2 regions of the Pseudoalteromonas sp. P1-7a genome follow, and region 1 is predicted to be linked to the other one. Evidence: predicted binding sites of a transcription regulator. Region 1 holds the regulator's gene; the other holds the start of a gene.

Region 1 (16,296 bases):
CGCCAATGCAAGTTACGCTCGCTAATACTTTGGCGCAGCGCGTTATACCAATTTGTTGCAGCCGTGCCCGCGTACTTGTTAGCACTTATTAAATGACAGTCTCGCTCTACAAAGTCGGTGTATAATTGGCTAAATTGCTCGCTTGCCGTTATATCAACAACAACTTTGTGCTCGTAATCAAGTTCGTTTAATGCACTTAATAAATCCGTCTGCTCATAAGCAACGGCATTATGCTGCCATTGTTTTTTCCATTGCCCAAGCGTAATACCCGAGGCATTAAATAGCATATGTTGCGAGCGAATTAACCCAACTAGCTTAATACTATAATCGCCCGACAAACGCTTAAATTGAGCTTCTAGCTGGCTTAAAAATTCATCGCCTACATTACCTAAACCAGCCACAACTAGGGCAATCTCTTGGCCTTTATTAATTAATTTTTCGTGCAATAAACTAAGTACATCGCTTTCTATTAACTGATCAGTTAACAGCAATGTATAGCCTGTATCTTGATGAATAAAACGAGGGTGAATACTTTGCTGATTTAAAACCTCAGCCGCTAATGTACTTAGGGTGTAAACATCTTGCGTAGGTGCAACAACCGCGCAGCCATTTAAATTAGACTCGCTTATGTTTGCTCGCCCAGCAAAATAACTCACTACTTGATGCGTTGCTCCCGCGGGCACAACTAAGTATGTATCGCCGTTGTGTATAAAATGATGAAGGCTGTGTTGAATAAGTTGGCTAACATGCGCCACTTCACCCGCGTTAATACCTTCTACAAGTAGTAAATCAACGTTTTGTAATGTAGTAATGAAACGTTTTTGCTTAGCTTTGCCTTGTTTTACAATATTGGTAGGGGCAGTTTGCACATCAAAACTGCTACGCACAGCCAGTTTAATATTACTATGTTTTAAAGGCGAAAGCGTTTTTGCATGTAACACAGGGTTACCCAACCGAGCTAATAGGTTAGCTTGTTCACGGCACACCTTGTTGTACTTAATCGCCTTTTCAACTTTACGGGGATCTGCACTAAACACGCCAGGTGTATCAGTCCAAATACATACATTGTGTGCGTCGCAATAATTGGCTAATAAAGTGGCGCTGTAGTCACTGCCATTACGCCCAAGCGTAACTGTTTCGCCATCAGCACTTGCTGCGATAAACCCTGTTACTACATTAATTTTATTTTCATCAATAACTTGGCTGCATTGCTGCTTGTTTTGCGCATGCAAAAGCTCCCCGCTTGTTACACTAAACAGCGCTCTAGCATCATGAGCACACGCTTGAATGTTTAATTGCGTTAAATAGGCCGCCAATAACCGCGCAGACCACAGTTCGCCATGCGCCAGTAGCGCCGCCTCTTGCAACTGCTGCTCATTGGCTTGCTCTGCCACATCACTTAGCTCTTGCGCTAACACAGCTAAAGCTGCGTGTTTAGCATCGGCTTTTAATAACGCTTCAATTAATGCTGTTTGGTGGTTACTCAATTGCAGTAAAATATCAGCAACGGCTTGCTTATCTTGTTGTTGATAACTTTGCCACAGCGAAACCAAGGTATCAGTGGTTTTACCCGCAGCAGATACAACCACGCAGTCGCCTGGCTGTGTGTGAGCAATAATAATTTTTGCCACGCTCTGATAGCGCTCGCTCGAACTTAAGCTCGAACCACCAAATTTATGTACACTATTTACCATACTCAATCACCACAAAGCTGGATGGGCAGCCTGCTGCTTTACATCACCATTGGCATTGCCTGCGGCTTTACCAACGCGCCCTACATTTTTATTTTGTCCAGGTTTAACTAAGTTAAAAACACGCTCAAAATCAGCTAATAGATCTTCTACATCTTCAATACCGACCGAAATACGAATTAACGTATCGCCCACTCCCGCTTCTAGACGCGCTTTTGGCTCCATACCTGCGTGAGTCATGGTCGCAGGGTGACAAATTAAACTCTCAACCCCACCTAGCGATTCAGCTAAGCTAAACTCTTTAAGGCTTGTTAAAAACGCCGCAGCATCATCCACATCCCCCTTAATATCAAAGCTAACCATGCCACCAAAGCCAAGTTGTTGGGCTTTAGCAAGCGTATGTTGAGGGTGCGATTCAAGGCCAGGGTAGTAAACTTGGCTAACATACTCAGAGCTTTCAAGGTATTTAGCAATCGCCAGAGCATTTTCTTGGTGCTGCCTTAAGCGCACATTTAAAGTACGTAAACCACGTAACGTTAAATAGCTATCAAATGGAGCGCCGGTAATGCCAATGTTATTGGCCCACCAAGCAAGCTCATCACCAAGCTCTTGTGTTGCAGCAACAACTGCACCGCCTACAACATCAGAATGGCCGTTGATATATTTAGTGGTTGAGTGCACCACAATATCTACGCCAAACTTAATTGGGTTTTGTAATGCCGGTGATAAAAAGGTGTTATCGGCAGCCACTAATGCACCGCACTGTTTTGCTATATCCGTCACGGCTTTAATATCCGTTAGGCGCAGCACAGGGTTACTGGGTGTTTCTATCCAAATTAATTTAGGTTTGATGGTTAAAATTTGTTCTAGGCTTTCTGGTTTAGTTAAATCAAGTACTTTAAGTTTAAGCAAGCCGCGCTTTTCTAACGACGTAAATAAACGGTAGCTGCCGCCATAACAATCGTGAGGGATAACCAAGGTATCATCGTTATTTAATAACTGTGTGGCTAAATGCACAGCAGCCATGCCCGTAGCAGTAATAATGCCCCGCGCGCCACCTTCAAGCTCTGCTAGCGTTTCTGCTAAAATATCGCGATTAGGATTGCCACTGCGCCCATAGTCATATGCGCGCTTAGTATCAAAATCGGCAAACGAATACGTCGTCGATAAATAAATTGGCGGTACAACGGCGCCATGATGTTTATCGGCATCAACCCCATTTCGTACAGCAATGGTTGCTTTGTTTTTTTCGCTCATATTCGTCACCTGATTAATTTGGATGTTTAGACGTCTAAAAGAGTAAGTTATCCATTATAATAAGTCAAAGATTTTAAAGCTCTAGATGGCTAAAAATAATATACGTGTAAAGCCCTCATAAATCTTTATTTGCCGTTACAACCAGCTTATTAAGATAGATTGCTATCTATTATTTGACTATCTTTTTTAAAACGATAGAATTTCACGCATATTTACACGCTTTTTACGCCGTGTGAGAAATTAATAATCTGAGGCAACGATACATCTTATGGCTAAATGGAATGGTGAGTATATTCACCCATACGCAGAACACGGGAAAAAATCAGAGCAAGTTAAAAAGATCACCGTTTCGATCCCGCTAAATGTATTAAAAGTATTAACTGATGAGCGTACACGTCGTCAAATAAACAACCTGCGTCATGCAACAAATAGCGAGTTACTATGCGAAGCGTTTTTGCATGCTTTTACAGGCCAACCATTACCTAATGATGATGACCTACGTAAAGACAACGCAGAAAAAGTACCTGAAGAAGTTAAAAAAATAATGCAAGAAATGGGTTTAGAAGTGCCTATTTTAGACGAAGAATAAAACGTCTTTTTAAACAAAAAAACCTCAGCATGCTGAGGTTTTTTTGTTTAAGCGCTATATATTATGCCATGTAATTTTCAGGTAAGTCGATTTGTGCCACGCCCGATTCAACAGCCGCAATCGCAACCGCCTTGGCTATACGTGGTAATAAACGCGGGTCCATCGGCTTAGGAATAATGTAATCTGCACCAAATTCGAGCTTTTCTACACCCGCTGCTTTTAATACTTGCTCAGGCACTGGCTCTTTAGCAATACTACGAATAGCTTCAACAGCAGCTATTTTCATTTCATCGTTAATTGCGCTTGCACGCACATCTAAAGCACCACGGAAAATAAACGGGAAACATAAAACATTATTAACCTGGTTAGGGAAATCAGAACGCCCTGTGGCCATAATTAAGTCTTTACGTGCACTGTGCGCAAGCTCAGGTGCAATTTCAGGATCTGGGTTTGAACATGCAAATACCACTGGCTTATCGGCCATTAACTTTAGGTCTTCAGGTGCTAGCAAATTAGGGCCCGATACACCTACAAACACATCTGCATCAGCAATTACATCTTGCAGCGTGCGCTTATCTGTATTGTTAGCAAAAAGCTGCTTGTATTCATTTAAGTCATCGCGGCGGGTATGAATAACCCCTTTTCGGTCTAGCATATAAATATGTTCGCGCAGTGCTCCACACTTAATTAACAGCTCCATACACGCAACTGCTGCAGCACCGGCACCTAAGCATACAATAATGGCATCTTCTATTGATTTGCCTTGCACTTCTAATGCGTTAAGCATTCCTGCTGCAGTTACAATAGCGGTACCATGTTGGTCATCATGAAAAACCGGAATACTGCAGCGTTCAATAAGCGCTTTTTCAATTTCAAAACACTCTGGCGCTTTAATATCTTCTAAGTTAATACCACCAAACGTGTCGGCAATGTTGGCCACTGTATTTATAAAATCTTCGGTGGTGCGATGCTTAACTTCAATATCAATAGAATCAAGGCCGGCAAAACGCTTAAATAAGAGCGCCTTACCTTCCATAACAGGCTTAGAGGCTAGTGGCCCTAAATTACCTAAACCTAAAATTGCCGTACCATTACTGATAACTGCAACCATATTACCTTTACCGGTGTATTTATACGCATTGGCTGGATCTGCTGCAATTTCTCGCACAGGCTCTGCTACACCAGGGCTATAGGCTAATGCTAAATCTTGCACCGTTTCAGCTGGTTTTGTTAGCTCAATGCTAATTTTGCCTGGAACGGGGTGAGAATGGTAATGTAATGCTTGTTCACGAAAATCTGACATAACGCGATGGTATCCTGCAATTTAAGTTAAGTGAGAGGGAGTATGGGGCTAAGATACTCTTATTAATTTTAAATTCCAAGCAATATCAGGTCTATCCTGTTATATGCTATATCCGTTAATTTTAAGTGATTTATCAGCAACTTCGCTAAAAGTTATCAACATTAAAAAATAAAAATTCATTTAAAAAGTGCTTTTTGAGGTTCATTTTACCTAAACAATATTTTTAGTATTTTGCATGATATTAGTCTATCAAACTGCACCATTATGGCGCGTTAATCACTGTTAAAAACAAATATCGCCACGATTAGCGCTTTTAGCAACTTGGTTAAAAATTAACGTATAAAAAATATAGAGAAGAATTGTCTGTTTGTCTGCAAAGCTTTATGCATATTCAGAATAAGAACAGGAAATAGTTATGCAGTGGGAATATGGTAATAATTGGTAGTTTTCTACCCAAAAAGGTGAATTTTAGACACAAAAAAAGCATCCGAAGATGCTTTTTTTACTAAACAGCAATAATTATTTTTTGCTGCTAAGTGCACCGAAGCGCTTGTTGAAGCGATCAACACGGCCGCCAGTGTCTAAAATCTTTTGCTTACCAGTGTAAAACGGGTGACACGCTGAACATACGTCTAGGTGAATGTCTTTACAAAGAGTAGAACGAGTTTCGAATTTGTTTCCGCATGAACATGTTGCAGAAATTACTTCGTACTTAGGGTGAATACCTTCTTTCATAGGAACCTCTAGTTAAGGCCGCATCGCTCTCCAAACCCGAAGTCTGGCACCATACGTCGTTAAAACAAATTTATAGGCCGCGGATTTTATCCAACTAGCCTGCCCCGCACAAGCTTTAATTACGCTTTTTGTCAAAAAAGTAACCAACTAGCCTTAGAGCGACTATTTGAGTATAGGTTTTTAGCCTTATTTTTAGTACATTAAGCTATTACCCTTTATCACATGAGTTGTTATGCGCTTTGTTGAAGTTGCTATAAAAGTTCCGTTACCACGCACCTTTGATTATAAAATAGATGAACAACTTATCTCGCCCTCAGCGACAATTATGCCAGGGATGCGTGTTTTGGTGCCTTTTGGGAATCAAAAGAAAGTAGCTGTTGTTCTTGCACTTAAAACGCATACCGATGTACCCGAGAACAAAATTAAAGCGATTAGTGAAGTTATTGACCAAACCCCCATTTTATCATCGCAGCATTTAGAACTGCTTAGCTTTACCGCCCGCTATTATTGCTACCCACTCGGTGAAACTATACACATTGCGCTGCCTAGTGCGCTTCGCCAAGGTGAGCACCCTGATAAAACCAGCATAAGTATGGTTAGTCTTACCGAAAAAGGCGCAAAAATACCGTCATTAAAAGCGAAAACCCAATTAAACTTGTTAAAGCAGCTCGCACAATCAGGTAAGTCATCATTAACCGAACTAAAAGCGCTCGGCTTTAGTAAAAAAACAATAGATGCCTTAATAGATAAAGAATTTATAACCCAAAGCATTGAGCACGACAACCAATGGCAAAGCGTTGCGCCCACAGTCGGTACTAAGCCAGTACTGAATAAAGAGCAAGCCGTAGCGTGCACAACAATAAATCAAAGCGTTGGTTTTAATAGCTTTTTATTAGAAGGTGTGACCGGCAGCGGTAAAACCGAAGTATATTTACAATGCTTAGAAGAAGTCCTCAAACGTGGCGAACAAGCCCTAGTACTAGTACCTGAAATAGGGTTGACGCCACAAACCGTCAACCGATTTCGTCGTCGCTTTCCTGATACGCCAATTATGTTATGGCACTCAGCCCTCACCGATAACGAGCGCTTGCAAACATGGCGTTTTTGCGAAAAAGGCAGCTGCGCAATTGTAATAGGTACCCGTTCAAGTATTTTTCTCCCTTTTTTAAAGTTAGGAATGATAGTGGTTGATGAAGAACACGATTCATCATTCAAACAGCAAGATACCTTACGTTACCACGCACGCGACTTAGCAGCTTATCGGGCATTTCAGCATAAAATACCGCTTATTTTAGGCAGTGCCACCCCAGCACTGGAAACACTGCACAAAGCTATAAACAATAAATACCAACTTTTAAGCCTTACAGAGCGCGCGCAAACAGCAACCGATAATAAGTTTATGTTGCTTGATATGAAGGGTCAGCCCGATCAAGCGGGTATTGCTCATGCAAGCCTTGCCACTATGCGCCAACATTTAAACCGCGGTAAGCAAGTTATGGTGTTTTTAAATCGTCGCGGTTTTTCTCCTACGCTTATTTGTCACGAATGTGGGTGGCTAAGTGAGTGCAATCGTTGCAGCACTAGTGCCACCTTTCATAAAGCCATTGGTCAAATGATTTGCCATCACTGTGGTGAGCAGCACCCTGTACCTCATCAATGCCCTGATTGCGGTAGCACGCAAATTTTTCCTAACGGAAAAGGCACAGAGCAAATTGAAGAGTTTTTATCGAGTGAATTTCCCGATACGCCCGTAAGTCGCATCGACCGCGACTCAACCCGCCGTAAAGGAAGCTTAGAAAAAGCCTTAGAGGAAATAAACCAAGGTGGAGCGCGTATTTTAGTGGGCACACAAATGTTAGCTAAAGGTCATCATTTTGCCGATGTTAGCTTAGTGCTTATATTAGATGTAGATAGTGGTTTGTACTCGTGTGACTTTAGAGCTACTGAGCATTTAGCCCAGCTAGTGACTCAAGTTGCTGGGCGCGCGGGTCGCTCGGGGGAGCCTGGGCAAGTATTACTGCAAACGCACTTTCCAGAACACCCTCTTTTACAAGATTTAGTTAATAACGGCTATCAAGACTTTGCCCGTTTTGCTTTAAGTGAGCGAGATGACGCTGATTTACCACCCATCACTAATATGGCTATAGTCAGGGCACAAGGGCACAGTATTAAGCAAGTTGTCGATTTTTTGACGGATTTGGTTCCTGTTAACGGTGTATCTGGTATACAATTGCTCGGTCCAATCCCTGCTCCACTTGAAAGAGTGGCGGGTATGTATCGATTTCAATTACACATTCAAGCGCAAGACCGCAAAGTATTGCATCAGTATCTTGCGCAAATGGTTGACTATTTAAGCACCAGCAAACTCGCACAAAAAGTGCGCTGGAGCCTTGATGTTGACCCTATAGACATGATTTAGGTTAAAGCCAAATGGCACAGCACGATTATATTAATAAAAAACCATCGGGTAGAAAAAACACCAAGCAGACCCCTGCTAAAAAACCATTTCCTATACTTTTAGTTGTTATTACTGTTTTGCTTGTAGGTGGGTTTGCCTACGGCTTATGGTTTATTAAAAATAATGCTGATCCTGAGCTTGTTGAGCAGCAGGCACACCCTAAAACAGCTGAAAAAGTAGAAATAGCTAAACCTCGCGCCCCTAAGTTCATTGAAGAAATTAAAGAGCATGAGATCCAAGTAGAAGTGAGAGAAATTGAGCAAAAAGGCCCCTATGTTATGCAGTGTGGGTCGTTTAGAACACATGAGCAAGCTGAAACCCTTAAAGCTAAAATTGCTTTCGCGGGCTTAATTTCTGAAATTAAAAAAACCACCGGTACTAACGGGGTTTGGTATAAAGTGCGTTTAGGCCCATACAAAACAAAGCGCCAAGCCGAGAGCGACAAAAACAAACTCAAGCGAGTACACGTTGTTAGCTGCGGAATTTGGGGCTGGACTTGAAATTAGTGCATTCACCCATATAACCTCTTCATAATCGTTTTTTACAAGCTGCCCTCGCAGCTTGATGATGAGGAATAACATGACCACTATCGTAAGTGTACGCCGCGACAATAAAGTAGTAATTGGTGGCGACGGCCAAGTATCGCTTGGTAATACCGTAATGAAGGGCAATGCCCGCAAAGTTCGACGCCTTTATAATGGCAAAGTAATTGCTGGTTTTGCCGGCGGTACTGCTGATGCTTTTACCCTTTTCGAACGCTTTGAAAGCAAACTAGAAATGCACCAAGGTAACCTCACTAAAGCCGCTGTAGAAATGGCCAAAGATTGGCGTAGCGACCGAGCTCTGCGCAAGCTTGAGGCGTTGTTGGCAGTTGCAGATGAAACTGCTTCACTAATTATCACAGGTAACGGTGACGTAGTGCAGCCAGAGAACGATTTAATTGCTATTGGTAGCGGTGGTAACTTTGCTCAATCAGCAGCCACTGCCCTATTAGAAAATACCGATTTAAGCGCTCGCGATATCGTAGAAAAAAGCCTGACCATTGCTGGCAATATCTGTGTATTTACCAACAACTTCCAAACAATCGAAGAACTATAATAGGACCCATTATGTCTGCTATGACCCCAAGAGAAATTGTACACGAGTTAGATCAGCATATTATTGGTCAAGCTAAAGCTAAAAAAGCCGTGGCTATTGCCTTGCGTAATCGCTGGCGCAGAATGCAATTAAACGATGACCTACGTAGCGAAGTAACCCCTAAAAACATTTTAATGATTGGTCCAACCGGTGTTGGTAAAACTGAAATTGCCCGCCGTTTAGCTAAACTAGCAAATGCGCCTTTTATTAAAGTAGAGGCGACTAAATTTACTGAAGTAGGTTATGTTGGTAAAGAAGTAGAAACTATCATTCGCGATTTAGTTGATGTATCAATTAAAATGACCCGCGAGCAACAAACTAAAAAGTTTAAACACCGCGCAGAAGAAGCAGCAGAAGAGCGTATTTTAGATGCACTTTTACCACCCGCTAAAGATCAATACGGTGAAACGCAGCGTGATGACAACTCATCGACTCGCCAAACATTCCGTAAAAAATTACGCGAAGGTCAGCTTGATGATAAAGAAATAGAAATAGATTTAGCGCAAGCGCAGCCAAATGTAGAGATTATGGCACCACCTGGTATGGAAGATATGACCAACCAGCTGCAAAGCATGTTCCAAAACATGGGTGGCGACAAACGTACTAAGCGTAAGTTAAAAATTAAAGAAGCCTTCAAACTATTAACTGAAGAAGAAGCCGCTAAGCTCGTTAATCCTGAAGAGTTAAAAGAGCAGGCTATCTTTGCTGTAGAGCAAAACGGTATTGTGTTTATTGATGAAATAGACAAAATCTGTAAGCGTGGCGATTCGTCAGGTCCAGATGTAAGCCGTGAAGGTGTGCAACGCGACTTACTACCACTAATTGAAGGCTCAACTGTAAATACTAAGCACGGTATGGTTAAAACCGATCACATGTTATTTATTGCATCGGGCGCGTTCCAAATGGCTAAGCCATCAGACATGATCCCTGAGTTACAAGGCCGTTTACCTATTCGTGTAGAACTTGAAGCGCTCAGTGCTAATGACTTTAAACGTATTCTTACCGAGCCACATGCTTCACTTACTGAGCAGCAACGTGAGCTACTTAAAACTGAGCAAGTTAACGTTGAGTTTAGTGATGATGCAATAGATCGTATTGCCAAAGCGGCATGGCAAGTTAACGAGAAAACCGAAAATATTGGTGCGCGTCGCTTACATACGGTAATGGAAAAGCTAATGGAAGAAATTTCATACGATGCATCTGAGCAGGCAGGCTCTACCCTTACTATAGATGCCGCCTACGTAGAAAAACACTTAGGTGCACTTGTAGAAGACGAAGACTTAAGCCGCTTTATTTTATAAGGTAGGCAAAAATACTATACTAAAAGCCTCCATATTGGGGGCTTTTTAATGGGACATATAAAATGAAACACGTAACAAAAGTGCATTATCATAGCGTGAGTAAAAACCTAGATGTTTACTTTGATGATGACAGTATGGCTGTATTTAGCTGCGAGTTTTTACGCGTTCACTCCCCCTCTGCCGAAGTGCAAGGACATGGTGCAGAGCCAATGAAGTTGGTACTTAATAAACAACATGTTGGTATAAAAGAGATTGTACCGGTGGGGCATTACGCAATTAGGTTAGACTTTGATGATGGCCACAACAGCGGGCTATTTAGCTGGAGTTACTTTGAAGCACTACAAGCGCAGCAAAAAACCTTGTGGGATAAATACCAAGCGCGCCTTACCGAGCACGAACAAAACAAATATAGCGTACCAATAAAGTTTGTTCCCTAAACCTTATTGGCTTTTTAAACGCTACGCTGTATTACACTTTAAACTTATCAATAGCCGCAAATAATACGCGCGCTTGTTCAGAGACTTCTTCACTGGTTTGCGCATTATTCACTGCATGCTCAGAGGCATCTTGGGCAATGTCTCTAATGCGTACTACATTTTTGTTTACCTCTGATGCCACCTGACTTTGCTCATCAATGGCAACAGCAATTTGCGTGCTCATTTCCATTATGGTTTGCACATCCTCGGTAATAGCGCCGAGTAAATCACCCGCTTTAATAGCTTGTGAAGCACTCTCATCGCCTTGAGAACGACATTGATGCATAATGCTGACGACCTCTTGCGTGCGCTGCTGAAGCGTATTAATAATGCCTTCAATTTCACTGGTAGACTCTTGTGTGCGTTGCGCAAGCGAGCGCACTTCATCTGCCACTACAGCAAATCCTCGCCCTTGCTCACCAGCACGAGCGGCTTCTATCGCGGCATTCAATGCCAGTAAATTGGTTTGCTCTGCAATGCCTCTGATTACATCGAGTACTGAGCCTATGGTTTCACCGTCTTTTTCAAGTTGCGATACCACACTTGATGCATTGCCTAACGACGAAGATAAATCGCGTATGTGCATAACCGTAGAATCTACTTCATTGCGCCCTTGCTGCGCGCTTAGATTGGTTGACTCTGCTTTTTTAGCAGCAGCTTCGGTGTTATGCGAAATATCTTGAATCGTTGCCTGCATTTGCGTAGCCGCAGTGGCCACCATATCCGCTTCGTGTAATTGCTCTTGCATGCCTGAACTTGTTGCAGAGGTGCTTTCAGATAAGTGCTCTGTTGCTACATTTAACGTATTAAGCGCAGTATTAACTTCGTTTATGAGGTTTTTAAAATCGCCTATTAAGCTATTAAAGTCTGAGGTCATGATGGTAACTTCGTCATTACCTGTTTGCTCTATCATTACGCTTAAATCGTTATTGCGGCGTATGTCGTTTATGGTGTGATACACTCGTTCAATAGGTACAATGATTGAATGACTAGTTAAGTACACCAACGCCAACACGGTAACCCCTGAAAGAACAAAAACTATAATGGCTATAAGTTCTGCTTGTTCAACACTTGTTTCAACTTGTGACTTAGTTGACTCAACGATTTCACTTACAACTTTGTCACTTTTTTCTACGTTAATACGCATAACGCCTAGTGCACCTGAGTCTAAATCTAGTCCTAACTCAGTTTGTACTTTAACTAGGTTTTGAAAAGCGACCTGATAAGTATCTATTAACGGGTTTATTTGCGACTTATAACTACTTTGCAAATTAGCTTGCGTAATTTTTTGCTTAAACGTACTGATAAGGTTATTAAAGCGAGTTAAGTATTTTGCATCAAAGCGCAGCATAAAATCTTTCTCAGCACGTCGAAGCTGAAGCATTACTGATAAAAGCTCAAAGTTATCTTGCTCTTTTAATAGTTCTTCAACTTCATGTACTGCATTTCTAAGCTTGCCATATAACCCATCTTTAGGGTTTAAACCTATCTGCTGCTGTAACCTAACAACCTCTGAAAAATTGTTGTTGTAGTTAGTAATAAGCGTATGAAAATGCTCAACTTGCGCTGTGGTAATACCCTGCTTTTGCATTACCTCCTGCAGCTCTTTGATTTTAGTGCTTAGCTGTTTAAAATCCTTATCAAATGATGTAAGTGCTTCCTGCTGTTTGTAAAAAAGAAAGTTTTTTTCATACTTTCTAAGCTCTAGTGCATGTACGTTGAGCTCTTCTGCAAGCTGAATTGTTTTGTTCAGATTAAGTGTTACACGTGACTCATAAATTATCACACACAACAAAATGACCATTGCCAGACCGACTACCACTGCATTAAGTTGTAAACGTCTTTTAATAGTTAAGTTTTGTAAAAAATTCATTGAAAACACCTATATTAAATATGCACTATTAGTGTAGTACGTTATGGCGCTTTTTTTTAAACTTTTTGTTAATTTTATTGTATGTAAGTCATGCCATTAGATTGACACTACCCCATAAATTTTTATGCAATGAGTGAGTGTTATGCCATTGTTTTTTAAGCAACCAGTGCACTAGAGGAGCTGGATCACTGGGAAAGTTGATCTGCTTGTTTTGCGGAGCACTATTCCAGTCATCTAAGGCTTGGGGGTTTAAGTAGTTCATTACATGAGCCATTTTCATCGCCCGTAATGTTTGCGCATTTGCATCTTGTTCAAACTGGCCATCGAGTGGTTTAAGTAATAACTTTTTCCCAAGCTTTAAAGCCTCACTTGCCAGTTCAAAGCCTGCATTACCAATAACACCGCTCGTGTTTGCTAAATCGTTTAAAAACCCCGCCCGTGAAGGAGCGCGTAAATGAATGTGTCCAAGGGATTTATCTTGCGCGTGTGGGTGGTAACAATAAAACTCTTTTTCAGGGAAGTCCTTCAAATAATCAATAATGTTGTCGAGGTTTTCAAAGGGTAAGTATACAAGCACTTTATTCATAACCGCGACTGGGTTGCCATGGTTATGGTTTGCAATAAAGGGCGGTATAATATTATCTGCAAAAGGCTGCCAATGTACGCCTAAATAGGTGTTTGCTGGCGCATAGTGCTTAATAAGAGATTTTCTAAATAAACCTCGACCAAACATAGGCACACTATTAGATAAAAAAGCCGCCTGGTGACTAATACCAACTACAGGTACGCCTGAGCACTTTGCAGCCCAGGCTGAAATAGGCTCAAAGTCATTTAAGACAAAGTCGTATTTTTTTACATCAAATGATTTTATATCGTTAACCAACTCGCAGACACGGGCATTTTTTAATGTTTGATAGCTTTTTACTTGGCCGTTTTTAGTGCTGAACGATAACCCCCGAAACGTTTTGTAATCAGCAAAGTCCTGCATATCAAAGTATTCTTTTTCAGGGCGTCCTGAAAAAACGTAATCAACATTTATACCTAACTCTTTAAAACAACTTGCCATAACACGGGCACGCGTAATGTGGCCATTACCTGTCCCTTGTATGCCGTATAGTATCTTCATACTGGCACCACCAAAGCTAGCGCAAATAAACCACATGAACTGCCAATAACGGCGCCTATTATTATATCTGCTGGAAAATGTACGCCTAATACAACGCGAGAAACCGCCACACCTGAGGCCCAACTAAACCATAGCCATGCATACTCTGCAAAAAAGTGGCCCAATATTACCGCAACTAAAAAAGCAGCCGCACTGTGCCCAGAAGGTAAGCTGAATTTATCACTCGGGACAATATACGCATTGCTCACAAGGCAATCGCAGGGGCGGATACGGGCAAAGCTACGCTTTGCTAAAAAATATATCGGTCTTTCAATTGCAAACCCCAGTAACACCGATATTGGCAATAACTGATGCTGCTCATTGGTACTTAGCCACCAAACTGCGCAACACATAAGTAAATATAAACCACCATTACCACTTTTAGATAAACCAAGCGCAGCCGTTTTTAACCATTTGGGCGAGTTATAATTAAACAAAGTTAAAAACAGTTGTTCATCTATTCGAGCCATTTTTTTAAACACATTGTTGTCATTCATAATTCACCTTCAGCTGCACAATATCTAACCATAATGAAAGCTTAGTGGCAGAAAATAACAATTGAGTGACGCTTTTAAGACACTATTGTTTCCATTTCTAATTTCGTTATTTTTTGAATAAATTTACTGCGATTAAGTCGTTGTTATTGCATATAAGGAGGGTATACTGAGGGTAACTTATGTACCCTTTGAGGATAAAATAATGGATTACAGCACTTCTGACTTATGTGATTTTTTTGCCGATGTGGTTGATGTGCTTGAACCGATGTTCATCAACTTTGGTGGTCGACACACGTTTGGCGGCCGAATTAAAACCGTTAAATGTTTTGAAAATAATGAACTGATCCGTGAAATACTCTCACAAGATGGTACTGATCAAGTACTACTTATCGACGGAGGCGGATCAACACGACGCGCTCTTATCGACATTGAACTTGCAGAGCTTGCGCTTGATAATAACTGGAACGGCATTATTGTATTTGGTGCTGTACGTCATGTAGACGAGCTAGAAGAAATAGATTTAGGTATTCAAGCAATTGCATCAATCCCTGTTGCCGCCGACAGCGAAGGCGCTGGTGAAGATGGCATTGGCGTTAACTTTGCCGGTGTGTCGTTTTTTGATGATGACTTTATCTATGCAGATAGTACTGGCATTGTATTATCAGCCGAAGAACTTGAACTAGAAGTTATCGAAGAATAAAGTAACACGCTGTGCTTGAAAAAGCACAGCTTACTCCACCCCTATTTATTTACTGCTCAATACGGATTCAACACAGTGCACCCTACCTTAAAAGTGTATGATGAAAACGCCGTTAAACCCTATTGCTCCACACGCACTAACGAAACAAAAACCTGGCAGTCTGTTGCTCTATTAGACACCCACGTAAATGTACAACAAGCACTTAATGATGCAGCGCAATTTGGTATTCGCTACGTATTAATTGGTGTATGTGAAGATATAGGCCCTCGCGCTAATTTAGGCCGGGGTGGCTCGCATCAGGCATGGCCCGCTTTTTTACAATACTTTTTAAACCAACCTGTTAACCAGTTTAGTGCAGCACAGCAGGTACTGCTGTTAGGCGAAATTGACGTTGATGATGTAATGGCGCAAGCCCAAGGCTTAAATAACCAGCACACTGAAGAGCTGGCTCAACTACGCAAGTTATGCGCAACAATAGATGAGCGAGTAGAGGCGGTATTAATGCTTATATTTAATTCTGGCCTTGAGCCTATTGTTATTGGCGGCGGACACAATAATAGCTTTGGTATACTCAGTGCTTTAAGCAAGCATATTGGGGCTGCTGTTAACGCTATAAATTTTGACCCCCATGCAGACTTACGCCCTTGCGAAGGCCGTCATAGTGGCAATGGGTTTAGCTATGCTTTGAAAAAAAATGCATTGCAGCAATATCATATTATTGGCCTGCATGAGCAAAAAAATAACCAAGCCATTTTTGATTTGATCACGCAAAATCAATGTCGTTATCACAGCTATCAGGCCATTAATATACGTCGAGAAATATCACTAACTGATGCCGTACAGCACGCCTTAGCAGGGTTTAATAATGCGCCACTGGGTATTGAACTCGACCTAGACAGTATTTCATTTTTACCAGCCAGCGCTTACACATGCTGCGGTTTTAGTGTCAGTGATGCTGAGCACTATGTATATTTAACAGCAAAACACAGCACTGCCCGTTACCTACATTTATGTGAAGCTGCACCGATAAATCACCCTGCAGGGTTAAAAGCCGGTATGCAAAGCTGTGGGCAAATTATTAGTGCGTTAGTAAATGCATACTTACAGGCAAAAT
Region 2 (16,296 bases), on a different contig from region 1:
TTGGTGTTTTAGCTGTGGTGCTAAAACTTGCCGGCACTTCCATTACTTTGTCGCCGTGGCTCATCCACACATCTAAAACGCCGTTGCCGCCATCAGTAATATGATCTTCAATTGCATCAAATAATGCACAGTTACCCACTTTTTCTACCTGTGCATAACCAAACTCTTTTTTATCAGAGCTATGTACACTACCGCCAAGTTGAGCTGCCATGGTTTGCATGCCGTAACAAATGCCCAGTACTGGCACGCCAGCGTTAAACACATATTCAGGTGCACGCGGGCTGTTCTCTAGTGTGGTTGACTCAGGGCCACCAGATAAAATAATACCTTGTGGATTAAACTCGCGAATTTGCTCTTCGGTCACATCCCATGCCCACAGTTCACAATAAACACCAATTTCGCGGATACGACGCGCGATTAATTGAGTGTACTGCGAACCAAAATCTAAAATTAGAATTCGTGAATCGTGAATATCTTTGCTCATGAAGGATCTCGTAAAGTAGATGCTAGATTCCACTAATTTACTTAGTGGCTATAAAAGAGGGCTGGTAATTCCAGCCCCGTAATTTAAACGTGTTGTTTAACCTAAGCGGTAGTTAGGCGCTTCTTTAGTGATTTGCACATCGTGAACGTGCGACTCACCCATACCTGCAGATGTAACACGTACAAACTGAGGTTTTGTATTTAGCTCTTCAATGGTGGCACAACCCGTTAATCCCATTGCGCTACGAAGGCCACCCACTTGCTGATGAATAATCGTTGCAATTGGGCCTTTATAAGCGACGCGACCTTCAATACCTTCAGGTACTAATTTGTCAGCTTGGTTAGATTTTTGGAAGTAACGATCCGACGAACCTTCTTTTTGATCCATCGCACCTAACGAGCCCATACCACGGTACGATTTGTAGTAACGGCCTTGGTAAAGTTCAACTTCGCCTGGCGCTTCTTCAGTACCCGCAAGCATTGAGCCCACCATTACACACGATGCACCCGCAACCAATGCTTTAACAATATCGCCAGAAAAACGAATACCGCCATCAGCAATGACAGGAATGTCACGCCCTTGTAAGCCATCTACCGCATCAGAAATAGCCGTAATTTGTGGTACACCACAACCTGTAACAATACGCGTAGTACAAATTGAACCTGGGCCAATACCTACTTTAACCGCATCAACACCGGCATCAGCAAGAGCAATAGCGCCTTCGGCAGTGGCAACGTTACCGGCAATAATTTGTAAATCTGGGTACGTTTCGCGAGTTTGAGAAACACGGTCAATAACCCCTTGCGAGTGGCCGTGTGACGTATCGATGAGTAAAACATCAACACCCGCCTCTACTAATGCAGCAATTCGCTCATCAGTACCTGCACCAACACCAACAGCAGCGCCCACACGTAAACGCCCTAGCTCGTCTTTACACGCATTGGGTTTGTCTTGCGCCTTTTGGTAATCTTTTACGGTGATCATGCCTTTTAGCTTAAATGCATCATCAACCACTAAGATTTTTTCAATGCGGTGTTCGTGCATTAAACCCAAAATTTCTTCGCGCGACGCGCCTTCTTTAACTGTTACTAGTTTGTCTTTTTTAGTCATAACGCTAGAAACAGGCTGTTCAAGCTTAGTTTCAAAACGCATGTCACGACCGGTAACAATGCCTAGCAGGTTATTTTCGCTATCAGTCACCGGGAAACCCGAGAACCCTTTTTCTTGCGAAAGAAGCGTTGCATCTGCAATGGTTAAATCGGCAGACACAGTAACAGGAAATGACACAATACCTGCTTCGTAGGTTTTAACTTTACGTACGTTTCTCGCTTGTTCTTCAATAGTCATGTTTTTATGGATAAAACCAAGACCACCTTCCTGCGCGAGGGCAATAGCTAAACGAGCTTCTGTAACAGTATCCATAGATGCTGAAATAAGCGGCAAGTTAAGTTTGATACCACGCGTTAAGCGAGTTGAAATATTTGCCGTGTGTGGCAAAACAGTAGAATGACCAGGTACTAAAAGTACGTCATCAAAGGTAAGAGCTTCTTTAGCGATTCTAAGCATTTTGGCAACTTCTCACATGTGGATCTAAGATAAGGAATTGCGGCCAAATTTTAACAGCGTTGCGCGCATTCGTAAATAATATTTCGCAAATATTTATGATAAACTTATCTCATAACTTACCTCATAATAGTTTTAGGTTGTTTTATATGTTTTCGAAGCCTTCGCAAACGGTATACACCGTGTCGCGCCTTAACAAAGAGATTCGTGCAGTTCTTGAGCAGGGCTTTGCATCGCTTGTTCTAACCGGCGAAATTTCCAACTTTATTACCCCTGCTTCTGGGCACTGGTACTTTTCGTTAAAAGATGAAAAAGCACAAATTAAAGCAGCTATGTGGCGCGGCAATAACCGCAGTCAAAGTTATCGCCCCGAAAACGGCGCTCAAGTAACAGTTAGAGCCCGAGTTTCACTTTACGAACCACGCGGCGATTATCAGCTTATTGTTGAACATATGGAACCTGCAGGTGAAGGCCAGCTTAAGCAAGAATTTGATGCATTAAAAATGCGCTTAGCCGCAGAGGGCTTGTTTAGTTCGGCCTATAAAAAACCACTGCCGCAAAATATAAACCGTGTAGGTGTTATAACCTCAGCAACGGGCGCTGCTATAAAAGATATATTAACCGTACTTAAACGCCGCGCACCACAATTAGACGTCATTATTTACCCAGCCATGGTGCAAGGCAAAGAAGCCCATGTGCATTTAGTTAACCAAATACAGTTAGCCAATGCACGCAATGAGGTAGACGTACTTATTTTAGGGCGAGGCGGTGGCTCACTAGAAGATTTATGGTGCTTTAACCATGAACTGCTTGCCCGCGCTATTTACCAAAGTGAATTACCTATAGTGAGCGCAGTAGGCCACGAAATAGATACAACTATAAGCGACTACGTCGCTGATGTTCGTGCAGCAACGCCTTCTGCAGCGGCTGAACTTGTTAGCCCTAACACGCAAGAGCTACATAATAAGGTGGTTGAGCTCATTAACCGGTTAAATAATGCCTTTAAACACAATATGGCCGATAAACGCGCACTAGCAACACAGTTACAGCATCGGCTTAATTTGTGTCATCCGCGCAATCAACTAAACCAAAAAGCGCAGCGATTAGATGAGCTAACTATAGCCTTACAACAAGGCATGCGTAATCGCCTATACCAACAAGAGCGCATGCTTAATAATTTGATCCCGCGTTTAATGCGTCAATCACCTGATAAAAAGTTATCGCAGGCCAGTCATCAGCTTATGCAGATACAAACCCGACTTGAGCAAGCAATGCAGCACAAGTTGCAACACGCGCAAAATAGCTTAGCGCTGCAAGCGAGTAGGCTCGACTCGGTAAGCCCACTTAATGTTTTAGCGCGCGGTTACAGCATCACCAAATCTCAACAAGGCAAAGTGGTTAAATCGGTTGCACACATTAAAAAAGGTGACGTGCTAATCACAGAGCTGGTCGATGGCGCTATAAAATCGACCGCGTTGTAAAGCCCTCTTGATTAAAGCTCTGTGGCCATAAATAAAGTGAGTTCGGTGTCGCTTGACGTTGAGGTTGTTCTTTTAAATTGCAACCAAAACTCTTGCTTCATTAACTTATCGTTTAGCTCTCGCCATTGGGTGTGATCAAACGAATCGTTATCAGTTGGTGCGGCAAGTTCAAATTTACATACTGTGGTTTTACACGCTGCGCTGACAATCTCAGGGATAGCACTTAAATCAGAGGTAAGTAAAAAATCTTGCAGTGCTGTTTCTGTTTGATAGGCCCACTCTTCGTTGCGTGTTTGCTCATCAAATTGCGCTTGCAAAACGGCTTGTGCATCAGAGGGGTCGCGCAATTGTTGCGCCGCGTTTTTCATCAAGGTTTTTTGCGCTGCTAATTGCTGCTTAAGCTGAGCAACTTGCTCTTCTAGAGGAAGCTCATTAAGCGGTTGTGGGCCTAGGTTAGGCGGATTATCTTTTTGCACTAAAGCAGGGCTTTGCTCAGGGGCAGCTGGCACAACAGGTCTTGTTGTTGCGTCACTACTTTTAGGTGGCTGAACAACAGGGACCTGCTGCTTTGTATTTGCATGTTGTAACTTAGCGGGGTTTGCGTCACTTGAAACCAAATTAAAGTAGCTCCACGTTAAACCTACACCCGCAATAAATCCTATCCCTAGTGTTAATAAGCTATTTTTGCTCATTTTAATTCCTTTTAAAATTTTTTATTTGTACAAGTTAATATTACAGCATAGCGCTGGTGTGTGATTCGTTTTCAGGTTCTTGAGTGGATAAAAAATTTTGATTCATACTTTGCGCCGGACAGGGGCAATCCGGTCTGCCAATAATTTTAGCTGGTACGCCTACCGCAGTGGTATGTGGCGGTACCGCTGTAAGTACCACAGAACCTGCGCCAATACGTGCGCCCTCGCCTACTTCAATATTACCCAGCACTTTAGCACCTGCGCCAATAAGCACACCGGCTCTAATTTTAGGATGGCGGTCGCCCTGCTCGTTACCCGTACCGCCAAGCGTGACCGATTGCAGTATTGATACGTTATCTTCAATCACTGCGGTTTCACCAATAACAATACCGGTGGCGTGGTCAAACATTATCCCTTTACCAACCTGACACGCAGGGTGAATATCAACCCCAAACACTTCTGAGGTACGGCTTTGAATAAAACGAGCAAGCTCTTTACGGTTTTGCTGCCACAAACAGTTAGCCAAGCGATGCGCCTGAATAGCATGAAACCCTTTTAAGTTTAAAATAACCGTAAGGTAGGTTTCAGCTGCTGGGTCTCTGTCTTTAACGGCTTTAATGTCTTCGGCGACATAGGTAAGCATGCGGTCGCATTTTACAAACGCTTGGTCGAACAACTCACGTATTGTAAAAGCCGATACCACAGCATCTGCCAATTTATTAGCAACAATAAAGCTTAACGCTGAACCCAAACACTCATGATTTAAAATGCATGAATACACATGACTTGCTAAAAGTGGTTCGCGAGTTACAACTTCATTAGCTTCACTACGAAGCTGTTGCCAAATTTCATGACGCATAATACTACACTGCCTTAAATTGATATAAAAAGAGCTTTTTCCCAAGTTTAACGGATTTAAAGCCTAAGGTGTTAACGCCTTAGTTATTTGTTCTGGTTATTAGGTATAACTAAGGGTAAAAAATTATACGAGTGCTAAATCACTCACACATAAAGCATCTTTTCCTTTATCTTTTGCTTTATAAAGTAAATCGTCTGCTTCTTTGATTAAATACGCCGCTGTAAAATCACTACTTGGTGTAATAGTAGTCAACCCTACGCTAACAGTGAGGGTTTTGCTGGGTAATGAATGTTTATTTTCAATGTTTAACTGTTTTAGGTTTTCTAAAATATCGTTCAATACTAACAAAGCCTGATCTGAGTTTGTATTTCCATAAACTAGTACAAATTCTTCACCACCAAAACGCGCGCATAAATCACTGGGCCGTTTAGTGTGTTCATTAAGTACTTTAGCCACCATTTTTAAACATGTATCGCCTTGTTGGTGGCCGTAGGTATCATTAAGTAATTTAAAATCATCAATATCAATTATAGCCAGTGAAAGCGGCATACTTAAACGCTGACAGCGATTCCACTCTTGCTCTAAAAAGGTATCAAAAAAGCCTCGGTTAGCAATATCTGTTAAGCCATCAATAGCGGCAAGTTTTTGTACTTGCTCTTCTGCTAATTTTCGCTCGGTAATATTTTGATGACTAATAGCGTAATACGCATTATCTATATGGTTAAACGAGACCACACGCATCATAAACCAACGTTTTTCATCTTCGCTATGACACGGATATTCTAGATAGAAGTCGCCATTAGCACCTGAAATAACTGATTTAATACCGTTAAATGCTTTTAAACCAAAGCTGTCTCCTTTTTGCGCTGCTTTCTCACACTCAGTTAAGTAATTTTGTTGCTCCCACATATCACAGCAGGCACAGTCGTTTTGTTCACCAAAGTTTTGCCAGCTTCTATTGACGTATACTATATCGCCAGCAGAATTAATAACCACTACTTGGTCGGGCGTGGTATCTAATACCAACTTAAAAAACGCTTTATCGTCAATCACGAGCTTTCCATTTTAGCTTTGTTGTCAACTAGTATAATCAATAACAATTTTTTAACACAATATTGTTACTTTGCATCACGCTAATTGCTTAATTTATTAATGTGAAGTAATACACCGTATGACAGTTAAGTGATCTATAAAAATTCATAAAATTTACTTTTACATTAATAATCAAGTACTAATGAAGCATGACAGGGCTGCTGTCATGTGCCAAACTAGCTACTGACATACTACTGACGGCGTAAAAAATAAAAACAAACGCTAAATTAGCATCATCAACTCAACAAGGATAACGATGATGAAAAACGATATATTAAATACAAAACGACTTGGTTATAAATTCTACTTTCAAGATGGCGACAACCAAATAGCCTGCTTTGGTAGTTACTTTACTGGTAAAGAAGAAGTGTACATAAACGATGATTTATTCAGTAAAAAACGCACTATTAATTGTGCGAGCACACATTCTTTTGATTTTGAGGGCTCACAGTATCAAGTAAAGTTTGACATGCTTAACATATTCACAGGGCGCCTAGAATGCACACTTTATAAAGATGCAAAAATCGTTGCAAAACAAGTTCAATCTAGCCTTTCGGACGACCCTAAAAAGGCAGCATTTTTTCTTGCTGGCTGCACATTAGGCGGAGCGGTGTTTGGCTATACAACGGCAACCATTGTTGAACTATTTGTAGGGAAGCTTTAACGTGCAATTAAATCCTACAACAATTAAATCGCTTAGAAGTAAGTTGAATTGGACACAGCAGCAGCTTGCAGATGCCTGCGACGTAAGCTTGCGGACCATTCAACGAGTAGAAAAACAAGGCGCCGCTTCTAAAGAAACCACTATGGCACTATGCGCGGTACTTGAAGTACGCCAAGGCGAGCTAATTAAACTTGATGAACCTGTAAATGACACCGTTAAAAGTACACCAACTAAAAGCTTTTTAGCGGGCGTTGTTATTAGCTCCTTAATAAGCTTTGCTCTAGGCGCAGGTTCAGTGCTTTTAGCGACTAACTAATACCCTACGCTAATTAAATAAAAATGCCCCAGGCTATAAGCACTGGGGCATTTTTTATATATTGAATAAAGCGCTTAAATTACTGAAACACTTTTTCAACGGCCATTACTTCAATATTTTTAGCTGGGATTGCTAATTTGTAATCGGCAATGACTTTATCCTCAGCAACAAGTTCTGCTGGTTTTTCTGTGTTGTAAACCATTGGCGATGTTTGCTCTGACACTAAACGTTTTTTCATGTCTTCGCCGTCACCGGTAATAAACACATACTGCACGTTGTCTGTTTGCAGGTTATCTTTAATCACGCGATTAACATCAGCAAGTGTTAGCTTTTCAAGTTTATTTGTCACGTACTTTACAAACGACTCCGTATTATAAAATTCGCTATCAAGTGCATAGCCTAACTGGCGGTTTTGACTTGCGACAAGCTGCGGTACGTAGTTAATTAAAAAGTTACGTGTTGCTTCAAAGTCTTTTTCGGTTAAACCATTTTTAATGAGCTTATCCAGCTCAAACAATGCAGTACGCGTTGCAAAGTGTGCATCGTTATTAGAGCGCAGCGGGCGTAACCAGATTTGGAATATTTGCTCAGAGCGTCCTAAGTTTGCATCAGGTTTAGTTTGAAACATACCACGCGGGAAGTACTCAATGTAGGCGTAATCACCGTAGTTCATACCCCGTGTTTGACGAATTCGCTCATACAGGTATGAGTTAGAACTACGATGCTCACCAAAGTACGAACGCACAAGCCAAAGGGCGGTCCAATCTTCGCTGCTACGAATAGTATCAATTGGGAAACCAAACGATACCGCGGTAGATTGCGCTGACTTTTCTACAATTGTTGCATGATGACCTTTAAGTTCTGGCGCATCAGGAATACTTAAACGGCTTTGCTCGCCTTTAGGTAAGGTTGCTAAATCGCTCTTAATTTCGGCTTTAAGTGCTTTTGGCACAGCGCCAATTAAACCCAGTGTTAGTTTAGATTGGGTAAGCTCTGTGTTGTAAAATGCTTTTACATCATCAAGCGTTAGCGCTTCTAAATCCGAAATATCGCCGTAGTTGTAGCTTTCGTATGGGTGGCCTTTATAAAGCGTGCTGTAGAGTACTTCTTTACCAAGCTCTTCGTCGTTAGAGGCTTTTAAGCCCGATTTAATACCGTCGATCATTTCTTTTTTAAGGCGTTTAAAGTCATCGTCTCTAAAACCTGGGTTAAGCAGTTGCTCGCTTATAATTGCATACCATGTTTCAGCATTATCTTTATGTATACGCCCTTGGAACGACAGCATTTCTTTATCTATTTGATAACCGAAACTACCCGCAAGCGGGTAAAGCGCTTTTTGTATCTCTTTGTAACTCGTACTTTGCGAGCCACCTTGAGCAAGCATAGCGGCTGTAAGCGCAGCAACCCCTTTTTTACCTTTAGGGTCTGCGGCAGCCCCTGTATTGAATAAAAAGTTTACGTCAATCAGTGGCGAGCTATTGGTTTTATCAAGCACTTTAAATACTGGCGCTTCAGGCGCTTTATCAAGCTTTGCAACTAACGCGTTTAAGCTTGCTTCCTGCTCAAACCCTGGCGCTTTATCAAGTGCCGACATAGTTACGGTTGTACGCGCGTCATCTACAAAGTATTTATTAGCCACGGCTTTAATATCTTGTGCTGTGATGTTGTCGGCCGATTTATAAAGTTGGTTAATTACCTCTGGATCGCGCTCAAAATGCATGTACCTTGCAAGGGTTGACGCAATTGCTTGTGATGAATCTAAGCCGTTAATAAAGCTGTATTTAAGGTTCGATTTTAAATCACTTAGTTTTTGCTCATCAACAAGTTCGGTACGTGCTTTTGCGTAAGTGCGATTAATAGCATCGCGTGCTTTTGCTAAATCATCTTCATTTTCTACTTTTACAAATACATGCAATAAACCAGGATCTTTTGTTTCTGGATTATAGGTAAACATTTGACTCGCTATTTGTTTTTCAACAACCAGCTCTTGATATAAATCTGAGTTATTTGAAAAATAAAGTTGTGAGATTAAATCAAGCGCGGCTCTATCTTTTTTTGCAGGCTCCCAGGCCGCACCTTTGTATGATACAAGCAACCAATGACCAGGCAGACCTTCGTTTTTCTCATGTACATATTTAGGCGCTTGTTGTGCAGGCTCGGCTTTTATATCGGCAACGTAATTGCCTTTTTTCCAGCCACCCCAATGTTTTTTCACCATCGCCATCGTGGCTTTAGGGTCTACATCGCCGACAATTACTAGCGATACATATTCTGGCTTATAAAACTTATCAAAAAATTCTTTACCGTACGCCATTTGATCTGGCATGGCTTCAATATCTTCAAAAAAGCCCATGGTGGTATGTTTATAGGTGTGTGTATCAAACGCTTCTTCGCGAACTGCGCTCAATAACTTACGAATTGGGCTGGCGTTATTTTTTAAATACTCCCCTTTAACCGTTAGCGCTTCGGTTCTAAATTGCTCTTCGGTGTAGGTTAAGTTTTGAAAAATATCGGCTTCAATTTCAAGTACTTTATCAAGGTGCTGCTTTGAAAAGTTTAAATGGTAGTTTGTGTAATCATTAGTGGTGTAAGCACGGTTATCTACCCCTGCATTTTTAAAAATGGCAGTGTATTCGTCTTGCGGGAATTTTTTAGAACCTTTAAACATCATGTGCTCAAAAAAGTGAGCAAACCCGGTTTTACCTTCTTTTACTTCATTTCGTGAACCAACCGATACCGGAATTTGCAGCGACACTACATCGGGGTAATCGGTTTTAACAACCATTACACGTAAGCCGTTATCAAGCTCTTCGATTAAGTACTCTTGCGAAAATACACGCTCATCAGCGGCTGTTGTTTGCTGTTGCTGTGCTGCTTGGGTGTTTTCGCTTTGCTGTGTTGCGCAGCCTGTTAGCGCCAGCGATACCGCTAAGCTTGTTGCTAGTAATTTAAATTTCATTGTTGTCCCTTTTTAAATTGAGCAAATTTGTTATTAGATTTAATGCTAATTCATAGTTGATTATGCCCTAAAGCAAATGATTGTAAGAGCTTTGCGACAGTTTTAATGTAAACAACTGTGTCAATTCCCTATTTTAAAAACACTTAAGCATGAAAAACACTCAAGTTAATTGAAAAACTTTCACCAAATAAATCTATCTAGACGTCTAAATGGCTGCTATATTAAATTACATACATTGGACTAAGCTGGAATGAGGATTATGGCTTTATCACTACAAGAAAAAATAGAAGACACCAATCAAGGTGTTTATCTTATTGGTACTACCCCGCCTAAAATTGGTACTGATAAAGTGCAACTAAAAATCATTGCAGAAAAACTACTTGCTCGCTTACACGAAATTGAATACGACGGCGTAATAATTTACGACATTCAAGATGAAAGTAGTCGTACAGATAAAGCACGCCCATTTCCGTTTAAACAAACTGTAGACCCACGTGAATACAGCCACTTACTACGTAATTTATCTGCTCCGGATGTCATTACTTACAAAAGTGTGGCACAGCGTGGTGTAGAAGAGTTTAAAGGCTGGTTGGATGAAACCAAAAACGACTACGATTTAAAAAATGTGGTTTTAGTGGGTAGCCCTTCATCGGTGGGTGATATAAAACTAAGCTTGCCCAATGCCTATAAAACGCTTGCAGAGCAAAGTGATGACTTCTTTTTAGGGGGCGTTACCATAGCAGAGCGCCATGCAAGTAAGCGAAATGAGCACGAGCGCCTTATAGAAAAAACAGCACAAGGGTGTCAGTTTTTTATATCGCAAGCGGTTTACGACGCACAAGCAACGATAGAGCTAATCACAAGTTATGCGCGTACCTGTAAAGCGCAAGGTATTACACCAAAACGAATTATTTTAACGTTTACCCCGTGCGGTGGCGATAAAACCTTAGAGTTTATGCAATGGTTGGGTATCTCAGTGCCAGAGGCCACTAAATGGCGCATGCTTGATGCAGAAAACACCTTAAGTGAATCGGTACGTATTTGCCGAGAAAATCTCGACCTAATACTCAAAAGCTGTGCACACCTTGATGTGCCACTGGGCTTAAATATTGAAAGCTTAACAAACCGTAAAGAAGAAATTGACGCATCAATAAACTTATACCGTTTATTAAAAGCCACGATGGAATTAAACTTAGCCGAAAAACAAATCGCTTAACGCCTCATTCTCCCCGTTTATAGCAAGCCTAATGGCTTGCTTTTTGTTGCTATGTTTAAGTGTATTGCTTTTATTATTATGCTTTTTTAGCCAATTTGTACGCTTGTTTATTTTTATACATTTGATGATCGGCCAAATTTAATAACGTATCAAAGGGTTGCTTTTGTTTATTAGTAAAACTTTCGCCTATGCTGAGTGTCAGCGCGCATACGTTGTTTTCTAATAGTGCGTTTGTATACTCAATTTTTATTTTATCAATAATATGGTTAAGCTTACTTCTATCACTAATTTGCATTACAGCTACAAATTCATCGCCCCCTAAACGCCCTACTATATCAGCCTCTCTTAAGTGTGTTTTTAAGGTATTTGCCAAAATGATTAGCGCCTGATCGCCTATATCATGGCCGTAAGTGTCGTTTAGTTTTTTAAAGTCGTTTATATCAATAAACAAGCAACACACATCAAAACCCAAACGCAGTGCTAAATTAAGTTTGTGTTGGGCAAGTAAGCTTAGTGCACGGCGGTTATAAATGTTGGTAAGCGGGTCAAGCATGGCTATTTCGCGCATTTGCTCAAAGCTATAAATAAGGGCTAAATCGTCTTCAATTAAATCACGCAGCTGCTCTATTAGTTCAAAATACTCATTGGTATAACTGGTTTTTGTTGAATCTTTTAAACACAATGTACCGAATACATTGCCTTCAGGCCAGTGAATTGGCAGGCCAAGGTAGGATTCAACATCATCTTCAATCACCTCTGGCATGGTATTCCACTGCGCATCATTACTGGCATTATTTACATATAAGGTTTTGTTGTTTTCGGCTACATATTTACAAAACAAGGGCGTTTCTGGAGGGAGTATAGGGTTGGTTTCAAAGTGTGAGCCGCCTTCATTTGCTCTAATAACTACGCGATAGCCTTTACTAGTAGCCTGAACTATATAGCCGGAAGGTGCCGAAAAAAGCCCCGTAATCAGATCAATGGTCTTTTGCCATTTATGTAACGATATTTGGCCATCGATACCAGAAAATGCCCATTTATCTGTTTCAAACATAACTATACCTCAGCTATTTAGTCGCCTCAGTATAGCTAAATAAATATGTTTAAGGCTACTTTCTGCGGCGTTTAGTTGGTGCTCTTTGCCCCGTAATGCGCTTTTTATCGCGATCTTTACGGGCTTTATTGGTGTTTTTACGGTTATCTTTAGGGGGCTTGTTTAAATCAGGCTCGTAACCTTCTAGCCATTGTGGTGTTAAACGGGTATCAAGTAGTACTTCAATTTCTTCCAGTAACCATTGCTCATCAATACTTACCAGCGACATGGCAAGGCCTTGCTCGCCAGCGCGACCTGTACGGCCAATTCGGTGTACGTAATCTTCTGCTATGTAAGGTAGCTCAAAATTTATTACGTATTTAAGCGCGGGAATATCTAAACCGCGGGCAGCTACATCAGTGGCAACTAATACACGCGTTGAGCCTTCTTTAAAGTTTTGTAATGCACGGTCGCGTGCACCTTGCGATTTATCGCCATGGATAGACTCAGTTTTTAAACCGTCTTTACACATTTCTTTGGCAAGTTTATCGGCCATTTGTTTTGTACGCGTGAATATAAGTACTTGGCGCCAATTTTTCATGCCAATCATGTGTGATACAAGCTCACGCTTTCTATCTTCATCAACTGCGTAAATAACTTGCTCTACTTCCACGGCGGCTGAGTTACGTTTATCAACTTCAATCAGCTCTGGGTTTTTAAGTAGTTTTTTACTCAGCTCAAACACGCTGTCATCAAATGTGGCTGAGAACAATAAGGTTTGGCGATCGCCTGGAATGTGGCGCAAAATACGTTTTATTTCATCAATAAAGCCCATATCCAGCATACGGTCGGCTTCATCAAATACTAACGAATCAACACTTGAAAGCACCACACTGCCTTTAACGATATGATCAAGTAAACGCCCAGGTGTTGCGACTATCACTTGCGCCGTTTTAAGTGCTTTAATTTGCGGGCCAATACTTGCGCCGCCATACGCTAAAGCGCCTTGAATATTACTGCCTTGAGCGTATTTTTCAAAGCTTGCAAATACTTGCTGAGCAAGCTCACGTGTGGGGGTTAAAATAACTACTCGGGCTATACCTGGCTCATCTTTTTTTGGTGTATTTAAAAGCTTATGTAGTAGTGGTAATACAAAGGCGGCTGTTTTACCTGTGCCTGTTTGCGCACTGCCCATTACATCGCTGCCCGCTAATATGTGCGGAATAGTTTTAACCTGAATGGCGGTAGGCGTGGTGTAATTATTTTGCTCAATTGCTGTTAGTAATAACGAATCGAGTTTTAGAGATGAGAACGATGTGGCAGACATAGGCTTAGCTTTAAAATAACAAAGAGCACCATTATACCTGAGCTTTAGCAATAAAAAAGGCGCTATAAATAGCGCCTTTATTTAAAATAAACTTTAAGCCGGTTTTAAGGTGGCTTTTCGCTCATTATAAAACGCGATTAAGTCATCAACCGTTGCTTGGCAGTATTCACGAATACCCGACACCACCATGTGCTTTTCACCAAAACCGACTTTTTCGCCGTTTTCTAGTAAATTAAAGCGCAAGGTAATTTTGCCGCGCTTACCTGTGTACTCAAAACTTGGCTCAGCAAACTCAAGCGTTGGCGCTTGAATATTAATGTTATCAAGGTTAATGATCATCGACTCGTAAATAACCATAGGGCGCGCTGGGTTAATCATTACATCTTGCTTGCCCATTAGCGGAATAATTACGTGCGGAAATGCAGCACCAGAAAACTCAACATAGTTTTTTATTAGGCTATTTGTAAGTGTTGGGCACTTGCTGGTTTGACCTTCGCGTTTTACCTTTAAAATTACTTTGTCGCCGTTGGTTACATCAAACTCATCAGCCCCTTGTGGAAAGTTAAGTTTAGTGTTTTCGTCAACCATACCGGCAAAGGTAAATTCCATTCGCTCACTTATACCGTAGCGGTCTAATACTAAAGAAAAAAGTAAGTCTCCTGGCGCGCAAAACTTTTTGGCATCTTTATCATGAAGTGGGTTGTAATCATCGGCAACGCACTTTGCGAAACGACACCCTTGCTCACGAGAGATAGAAACATAGTCAGCATGCTGCTGAAAGTAAGGACTTAACATAGATTGTTCACTGCTTAAACTGCTTATAACCTGCCCATACTACCAGAAAAAATTTAAAGAGAGGTCGAATCACTTACAAATTCATACAATTAACTTAAGGGTAAATATTGCACATACCTGTTTTAGTTAGTAATTTAGGTACCAAACTTAAATAAGGGACTAATTATTATGTTACGTGTTTTTGCAGCAATAAGCGTATTCACTGCTTTAACTGGATGCTCAAACGTGACTTTTCATACCGATATAGATAACGATGTTTTATCTGAGGAAATTGGTACGTACGTTAAAAAACGAGATTTACAACAGTTTTATAGCGACCAAGAAGCACACGAAAGTGGCGCCACACTTTTAGGCCGAATTGAAGGCGAAAGCTGCAATGGAGATGGTAGAGGCAACAGTAGTATAAGCTACAATCGCTCTAAATCAGAGTCTATAGATTTACTTAAAGCAGATGCAATGCGCAGAGGCGGTAACGCCTTTACTATAAATTCTTGTCGCGAAATATCTGTATCGTATTGTGACCTGTCTGTTTTATGCAGCGGACAGGCCTACGACTATTAATAAATTATATATTAAGCGCAAAACTAAGTAGTACGCGCTTTCCTGACTCAATTTTAGAAACGCTGTGCTCGTACTTGTCGGGTCTAAATAGATACACGCGGTTAAACCAATTAATAATGCATTTTGAGCATTTAAAAACCCCACCCGCTTTGGGTTTTACGAGTACAAAATTAAGTTTGTAGTAACGCCCTTGCTGCACGGGGTCTATATGGCTCATTACGCTGTGGTTTGTAGGGTAAGTAACTAGGTTTATTGAAAAGGCATTACTGCTAAATAAAGCTTTGTTTTTTACAGGTGCAATCATGCTGCCTCCTTTTAATTTACATGCAGCATTGTAGCATTTGCTAAAGCGCCACTGCTTGCGCTAAACGATATCAAAACGCGATGACATATAGCCAAACAGCCTGAAACAAAAAAGCCGCGCTTAATTAATAAGCGCGGCTTTTTATAAAGTATGACTAAAGGTTATGCACTTGGGTATGTGCGGTACGCACGCTCAATATTTTTAGCCTGCTTTTTAGAAATACCTAAATGAGCAAGTGCAACACGTAAACGCGCACGTGATAAGTCTGAGCCTAAAATTTCCATTGCATCAAGCACTGAGGTAGATGATGTTTTACCCGTGATTGCTACAAATATTGGCTCTAAAAAGTCTTTAATTTTAAGCTCGTGGAATGTAGCAACTTCTTTTGCAATGGCAAAAATAGCTGGCTTATCGAAACTACGTAAACCTTCAAGCTGCCATACAAAAAACTGTAGCGCTTGGCGTATTACGTTTTCGTCAGCTTTGCCCGCTGTTAACAGTGCTGGGTCGTAAGTTGGAATGCCGCCTACAAAGTGGCCTGCTAAGTCAACCATATCCGAAAGCGTATTAATGCGCGTTTTAGCCTCTGGTAATACTTTAGCTAGCATTTCGCCATTAAACTTCCAATCAACAAAGCGCTGTACAAGTTCTTCATCTGTAAGGTTTTCGCGGATCCACATGCCGTTTAACCAGCTTAATTTTTCCACATCAAATACTGGGCCGCCCAGTGATACACGCTTCATGTCGAAGTGTTCAATCATCTCGTTAAGGGTGAATTTTTCACGCTCATCTGGCATTGACCAACCCATACGGCCTAAGTAGTTAAGCACGGCTTCTGGTAGGTAACCCATTTCTTTATAGTAATTAATAGACGTTGGGTTTTTACGCTTAGAAAGCTTTGATTTATCTGGATTACGTAATAATGGTAAGTGGCCTAATACGGGGGCTTC

The links. The regulator MetJ, encoded in region 1, represses methionine synthesis genes. The targets are predictions, from matches to a motif close to TAGACGTCTAGACGTCTA.
Region 2: AN389_RS04240 (methylenetetrahydrofolate reductase) is a predicted target of MetJ. The motif match lies at 10,309-10,326, and genes of this name have one in related genera.

The regions. Positions count from the first base shown of each region.
Region 1 covers NZ_LKDU01000007.1:69,799-86,094, forward strand. Annotated here, with positions in the region: gene metL (bifunctional aspartate kinase/homoserine dehydrogenase II) at 1-1,694, opposite strand, end outside; gene metB (cystathionine gamma-synthase) at 1,701-2,948, opposite strand; gene metJ (met regulon transcriptional regulator MetJ) at 3,217-3,537, shown strand; gene AN389_RS07025 (malic enzyme-like NAD(P)-binding protein) at 3,599-4,840, opposite strand; gene rpmE (50S ribosomal protein L31) at 5,360-5,575, opposite strand; gene priA (primosomal protein N') at 5,808-7,994, shown strand; gene AN389_RS07040 (SPOR domain-containing protein) at 8,006-8,533, shown strand; gene hslV (ATP-dependent protease subunit HslV) at 8,613-9,131, shown strand; gene hslU (HslU--HslV peptidase ATPase subunit) at 9,143-10,471, shown strand; gene AN389_RS07055 (gamma-butyrobetaine hydroxylase-like domain-containing protein) at 10,534-10,908, shown strand; gene AN389_RS07060 (methyl-accepting chemotaxis protein) at 10,940-12,820, opposite strand; gene AN389_RS07065 (MJ1255/VC2487 family glycosyltransferase) at 12,909-13,946, opposite strand; gene AN389_RS07070 (phosphatase PAP2 family protein) at 13,943-14,482, opposite strand; gene rraA (ribonuclease E activity regulator RraA) at 14,685-15,182, shown strand; gene AN389_RS07080 (formimidoylglutamase) at 15,258-16,296, shown strand, end outside.
Region 2 covers NZ_LKDU01000003.1:143,878-160,173, forward strand. Annotated here, with positions in the region: gene guaA (glutamine-hydrolyzing GMP synthase) at 1-484, opposite strand, end outside; gene guaB (IMP dehydrogenase) at 581-2,050, opposite strand; gene xseA (exodeoxyribonuclease VII large subunit) at 2,197-3,528, shown strand; gene AN389_RS04210 (hypothetical protein) at 3,540-4,220, opposite strand; gene cysE (serine O-acetyltransferase) at 4,261-5,079, opposite strand; gene AN389_RS04220 (diguanylate cyclase) at 5,203-6,132, opposite strand; gene AN389_RS04225 (hypothetical protein) at 6,428-6,835, shown strand; gene AN389_RS04230 (helix-turn-helix transcriptional regulator) at 6,837-7,151, shown strand; gene AN389_RS04235 (pitrilysin family protein) at 7,231-10,110, opposite strand; gene AN389_RS04240 (methylenetetrahydrofolate reductase) at 10,370-11,326, shown strand; gene AN389_RS04245 (sensor domain-containing diguanylate cyclase) at 11,403-12,380, opposite strand; gene AN389_RS04250 (DEAD/DEAH box helicase) at 12,436-13,686, opposite strand; gene AN389_RS04255 (DUF3581 domain-containing protein) at 13,780-14,481, opposite strand; gene AN389_RS04260 (hypothetical protein) at 14,650-15,042, shown strand; gene AN389_RS04265 (hypothetical protein) at 15,047-15,346, opposite strand; gene gltX (glutamate--tRNA ligase) at 15,508-16,296, opposite strand, start outside.